DNA from 2 places in the Novosphingobium sp. ERW19 genome. Region 2 is predicted to be linked to the other one. Evidence: predicted binding sites of a transcription regulator. Region 2 holds the regulator's gene; the other holds the start of a gene.

Region 1 (3,206 bases), on a different contig from region 2:
GTCGGCCGCGAATTCGAGCAGCCAGCGCTGGTCGATCTCGAAGCTGGTCTTGAACACGGCCTTTTCTTCCGGGCTCAGGAAATCGAGGTGCTGGACCGAGCCGCCCTGCTCGAGGATCGAATTCCAGACGTTGGTGGAGTCCTTGCTCTTCGCCGCGAGCAGCTTCTTGAGGTACGGGTTCTCGACCACGAACGAGCCGGACAGGGTCTTGTGCGTGTAGATATTGGCCGGGATCGGCTCGATGCAGGCAGACGTACCGCCGCAGATGATCGAGATCGATGCGGTGGGGGCAATTGCCATCTTGCAGGAAAAGCGCTGCATCACGCCCATTTCCGCAGCATCCGGGCACGCGCCGCGTTCCTGCGCGAGCAGGATCGAAGCCTCGTCCGCCTTGGCCGCGATGTGCTTGAACATCTTGAGGTTCCACGCCTTGGCCATCGCGCTTTCAAAGGCAATGCCCTTGAGCTGGAGGAAGGAGTGGAAGCCCATCACGCCCATGCCGACCGAGCGTTCGCGCGCGGCGGAATACTTGGCGCGGGCCATCTCGTTCGGGGCGCGGTCGATGTAGTCCTGCAGCACGTTGTCGAGGAAGCGCAGCACGTCCTCGATGAAGCGCTTGTCGCCGTTCCACTCGTCCCAGGTCTCAAGGTTCAAGGAGGACAGGCAGCACACCGCCGTGCGATCGTTGCCGAGGTGATCGCGACCGGTCGGCAGGGTGATTTCCGAGCAGAGGTTCGAGGTCGAGACCTTGAGGCCCAGATCGCGGTGATGCTTGGGCATCATGCGGTTCACCGTGTCGTTGAACACGATGTAGGGCTCACCCGTGGCAAGGCGGGTTTCGACCAGTTTCTGGAACAGCGAACGCGCATCGACCGTGCTGCGGACCGAGCCGTCCTTGGGGCTGCGCAGGTGGAATTCGGCGCCATCGCGCACGGCTTCCATGAACTCGTCGGTCAGCAGCACGCCGTGGTGCAGGTTCAATGCCTTGCGGTTGAAGTCACCGCTCGGCTTGCGGATCTCGAGGAACTCCTCGATCTCGGGGTGCGAGACGTCGAGATAGCAGGCGGCCGAACCGCGACGCAGGGAACCCTGGGAAATCGCCAGCGTCAGCGAATCCATCACGCGCACGAACGGGATGATGCCGCTGGTCTTGCCGTTGAGGCCGACGCTCTCACCGATGCCGCGGACCTTGCCCCAATAAGTGCCGATGCCGCCGCCGCGCGAGGCGAGCCAGACGTTCTCGTTCCAGGTGGCGACGATGCCTTCGAGGCTGTCATCCACAGAGTTCAGGTAGCACGAGATCGGCAAGCCGCGCCCGGTGCCGCCGTTCGACAGAACCGGCGTTGCCGGCATGAACCACAGCTTGGAGATGTAGTCGTAGAGGCGCTGGGCGTGCTCCTGATCGTCGGCATAGGCATCTGCCACGCGCGCGAACAGGTCCTGATACTTCTCGCCGGGGAGCAGATATCGGTCGTCCAGGGTGTCCTTGCCGAAATCGGTCAGGCGCGCATCGCGGCTGTCGTCCGTCACGATGGAGAAGCGACGCGGATTGACCTTCTTGGAATCGCTGACCGGCGCGGCGGCCACGGCAGCGGCCGCAACCGTTGCCGCCATGCCGGCGACAAGCGCTTCGCTGCCTGCGTCCTTGGCGTCCATATCCATCGCCTTTGCTTCACCGGCCGCAGCCGGAGCGCTTGCCAGCGCCAGTTCGTCCTGCGCAACCACGGAGCCGTCTCCAGTTCTGAAATCCACGTTCAACCCCCGTTCGCACCCCGCGGCCAAGGCCCGGGCGATCAATCGACACTCGAATCGGGCGAGTGGCCCAATCCTACAGGAGACGGAACGAAAGTGGAACAAGTTGTTCCGCAGGCGCTCGGCTCCGAAATACCCTGGTCACGGCCCCGATGCCGCGCGCGCAGGCAAAGCGTTGCCATTGCGCGCAAAACACGCCCAAGCGCTCTAAACTAGGTTTAGAGGTCCCCCTGAAGCCCGACCACAACCCATAGTGCCTCAACGGGATTCAGACACAAGAGGGTAAACATCCGCAGGCAGACTCGATTCGTCGCACGTGCGATTCGCTTCGTCGCCGGGCGCATCATTGTGCAGTGCAGCGACGCGTGGACTTTCCTGCACTTCAAGGGCGAAACGACGCCGGTCGAAATATTTTTGCCGCCCGTCACCAACTTGTGGACAAGAACCCGTCAACCGGCACCATATGTGGTGTCCACAGGAACGGAGTGCAGGTGTGCTGAATCTGATCTCGATTGTCTTCACCGGTCTGGTGGTCGGCGTGCTGGCGCGGTTCTTCTATCCCGGCGATGTCGACATAGGGTTTCTCAAGACCGTGCTGCTGGGCATAGGTGGCGCGCTTGTGGCAGGCCTGTTCGCCAGCTGGCGCAGCGGCGGGCCATTCGGCGAAGGCGTGAACCGCGCCGGCTGCCTGGCCTCGGTGATCGGGGCGATGCTGCTGATCTTTCTGGGGCGGAATCTGTAAACCTCAAGCCCGAGGCGCAATGCGGCGATAGCTGAGCGCCTCGGCAACATGGATGCGGCCCACGGTGTCGGCGCCTGCCAGATCGGCGATCGTGCGCGCCACGCGCAACATGCGGGTATAGCCCCGCGCGGAGAGGCGCATGGCTTCGGCGGCCTGTGCGAGCAACTTGCGCCCGGGTTCGTCCGGTGTGGCGTGGGTGTCCAGCAGATCGCCGTTCAGCTCGGCGTTGCTGCGGGCGCTGGTCCCCTCGAGCCGGGCGACCTGCACGGCCCTGGCCCGAGCCACCCGCGCCGCCACCTGATCGGAACCTTCCGCCGGAGGCGGGAGCGCCAGATCGGCAGCGGAGACGGGATCGACTTCGACATGCAGGTCTATGCGATCGAGCAGCGGGCCTGACACCTTGGACTGGTAGTCTCCTGCACAGCGCGGCGCGCGGCTGCACCCCAGCGCCGGATCGCCCAGATGTCCGCAGCGGCACGGGTTCATCGCCGCGATCAGTTGCACGCGCGCCGGGAAGGTCACGTGCGCGTTGGCGCGGGCAACGGTGACCTCGCCCGTTTCCAGCGGCTGGCGCAGGGAATCGAGCACGGCGCGCTGAAATTCGGGCAGTTCGTCGAGAAACAATACGCCGAGGTGCGCGAGGCTGACCTCTCCCGGCCGCACCTTGAGACCACCGCCCGTGAGCGCTGCCATCGATGCCGAGTGATGCGGG
Region 2 (3,206 bases):
GATCTTCCGGGGCCATGGCGCGTGATCGGCGAGAGCGCGGCCGGACACCCCTTCGCCGGGGAGGTCGGCCCCGGTGAAGCCACCCGCATCAGCACCGGGGCAATGCTCCCCTCAGGCGCGGACATGGTGCTGCTTAAGGAAGACAGCGCCCGCGACGGCGCCGAGCTGCGCCTGACCGGCGAGTCACCGCAACCACCTTCGCGCCATGTGCGCCCCGCCGGCATGGACTTCAGTTCGCAAGAGGCCCTGATCGCTGACGGCACTCGCATCGGCCCTGCACAGATCGCGCTCGCCATTGCCGGCGGCCACAGCCATCTCCCCGTGCGCCGCCGTGTCAGCCTGACCGTCATCGACAGTGGCGACGAGCTGGTGCCTCCGGGCCACCTGCCCGGCCCGCACCAGCTTCCCGCCAGCAATGGCCCGATGCTTTGCGCGATGGCCGCTTCCCTGCCGGTCCAGATTCGCCATGCCGGTCCGGTGGCGGATGAACTCGATGAACTGGTTCGCGCGCTGGATGCAGCCGACACTTCCGACATCATCGTCACCAGCGGCGGGGCGTCGGTGGGGGATCATGACCTCGTTCGCCCGGCGCTCGAAGCGGTTGGCGCATCGATCGACTTCTGGCGTGTCGGCATCAAGCCGGGCAAGCCGCTGCTGGTAGCCACGCGCGGTGAACAGATCATTCTCGGCCTGCCCGGCAATCCTGCCTCCGCCTTCGTCACGGCCTACCTGTTCATGCTCCCCCTGCTGCGCGCGATGCTCGGGGCGAGCGCGCCTTTGCCGAAAGCCATTCCAGCCCGGCTTGCGCAGCCGCTGGCACGGGGCGGAAGCAGGATGGAGTTCCTGCGCGCGGTCTGGGACGGTGCGTCGGTGAGGCTCGACCCGCTCCAGGATTCCGGAGCACTCTCGCCGCTTTCGCGGGCAAACGCGCTGGTTGTGCGGGAAGCAGGCGCGGAGGCCAGACAAGCTGGAATGGATGTTCCGGTCTACCTGCTCGAAAATGGCGGAATTGCTTGACGAGTCGTTGAAGGTTGCTTATCCGTTCCGTATTCGTTCGCCGGTGTGGAACATCCCGCCCCGGTCCATGAAAGATCAGCGGCTTTGCTTTGAAGCTGCGCAATGCGGAGTGGCCGCCGATGTTGACGCGCAAGCAGCACGAACTGCTCACCTTCATCCAGACTCGGCTGGAGGGTTCGGGGATCTCCCCCTCGTTCGAGGAAATGAAGGAAGCGCTCGATCTCAAGTCGAAGTCTGGCGTTCACCGCCTGATCTCTGCCTTGGAAGAGCGTGGCTTCATCCGCCGCCTGCCCAATCGCGCCCGCGCTCTCGAAGTTCTGAAGCAGCCTGACAGTGCAGCAAGCAAGCCGGCGGCGGCGCGCGAAGCGGCAAACACCAATTCCGTGATCACACCGCTCCGCACTGCAGCCAAGGCGGCGTCGCTGGCGCCTGCCAACGACGTCATCGAACTGCCACTGCACGGCAAGATCGCGGCAGGTGTGCCGATCGAGGCAATGGAAACAGCAGCGACGTTGCCTGTCCCTGCCGCCCTGCTCGGCGCTGGTGAGCACTATGCGCTTGAAGTCTCTGGCGACTCGATGGTTGAAGCTGGCATCTTCGATGGAGACTACGCGCTGGTCCGCAAGACCGATGTGGCCCGTGATGGCGAGATCGTCGTTGCGCTGGTGCGGGGTGAAGAGGCGACTCTCAAGTACCTGCATCGTGAAAAGGGCATGATCCGCCTTGATCCCGCCAACGCGGCATACGATGCTCAGTTCTATCGCCCCGAAGAGGTTGCGGTACAGGGCAAGCTGGCGGGTTTGCTGCGGCGCTATCACTGACGACGGTTCAAGCAGCGCTCTGCCTGTTCGGCAGACCTGCGTTGGAATTGCAAGGCCGCCGCGCAGAAATTGCGCGGCGGCCTTTTCCGTCAGAGCGTGTTATGGCAAATATCAATCGATTTGGTTGAGATTTCTCTGGAGCTACTCCCCGCAGAGGTATAGTATCCACCGTTACCGAATGCCCCGCCACGGGGCGCCCCTTTCCGGGACGGCCCGCCAGAACATGGGGCGTCGGCAACGGAAGAGGTGTTGCCAATGGCTTATGCAATCGAAAATACGAGACGCAGGCAGACACAGACCATCATCGCGGTCGGACTGCTTCATGGCGTGGCGATCTGGGCGATCGCTTCAGGTTTCGCCAACAGAATGGTCACAATCCTGACCGACCGTCTTCCCGCCAAGCAATGGGAAGACGAAGAGGTCAAGGTAACCCCGGTTGTTCCGCCCCCTGACGTGAAGCCCTCGCCCAAGCCGGACAACCGTTCGCTGGTTGCCCCACGTCCCGATATTGCCATCACGCCCGCCGATCCTTCCAGCACGGTACGCGACATCGAGCTCACGCCGATCACGCCGGTCGAACCTGTGCCCGGTATCCTGCCCGAACCTCGCCCTTCTCCCTCGCCCAGCTTTGCCGTGCGCACGGCATCGCCAAAAGGATCGCCAGGTTCCTGGGTCTCGGACCGCGACTATCCCTCCGCCGCGATCAGGGAAGAACGGGAAGGATTGACCCGCTTTCGTCTTTCGATCGGTGTGGATGGGCGCGTAACGGGGTGCGAGATAACCGGTTCGAGCGGATCGCCAGACCTTGATGCCGCCACATGCATGAAGGTCAGCGCGCGAGCGCGGTTCGTCCCGGCCCTTGGCGGCGACGGCATGCCGACGGTGGGAAGCTATTCAGGTTCGGTACGCTGGGTCCTGCCCTGATGAATTTGGCCGGGCGACGCTCAGGCTCGCCCGGCCAGCCTCTCCCAGTGTGATTGAGGCAGCCTCCGCGGCAGCGTCAGTTCTGCTTCCGGCGCTTGCGGACGGAACGACGAACTCCCTATCCTCCACTCTCAGGATCTGCGGAAATCAGACGCCTCGGTGCGCGATGAATCCCGGGTCGGCATTGACCATGCCTATCGCTCTTGAGCCGACGGCGCCGGTGCCTCTCCAACCACGTTCTGCGATCCCGGCGCTGTGCGAATGGCATCGCGGCGTTGCATGTCATGGAATCGTAAATGGGGTTCCGGCCAGCGATACCATCCATGCTGGCCTTGCGTTTCCGCGACGGTGCGAATTCGACCTGAGGCAAGATCAACGGATATGCCGCCCGTTTGGGCAAGGTAGGACCGATCTGCCTTGAGCATGCGGGGGCGGCACGATGCA

Evidence for each region. Region 2 encodes LexA, which represses DNA repair genes until DNA is damaged. Its sites were predicted from a motif close to GTTCCNCNCTTGTTCT; they were not measured.
Region 1: a site for LexA is predicted at 1,840-1,855, ahead of HGI46_RS17630 (ribonucleoside-diphosphate reductase subunit alpha). Genes of this name have one in related genera too.

The regions. Positions count from the first base shown of each region.
Region 1 covers NZ_JABAIC010000010.1:83,077-86,282, reverse strand. Annotated here, with positions in the region: gene HGI46_RS17630 (ribonucleoside-diphosphate reductase subunit alpha) at 1-1,725, opposite strand, end outside; gene HGI46_RS17625 (GlsB/YeaQ/YmgE family stress response membrane protein) at 2,246-2,494, shown strand; gene HGI46_RS17620 (YifB family Mg chelatase-like AAA ATPase) at 2,498-3,206, opposite strand, start outside.
Region 2 covers NZ_JABAIC010000002.1:300,616-303,821, reverse strand. Annotated here, with positions in the region: gene HGI46_RS04825 (molybdopterin molybdotransferase MoeA) at 1-1,017, shown strand, start outside; gene lexA (transcriptional repressor LexA) at 1,137-1,838, shown strand; gene HGI46_RS04815 (energy transducer TonB) at 2,094-2,762, shown strand; gene HGI46_RS04810 (ComEC/Rec2 family competence protein) at 2,957-3,206, opposite strand, start outside.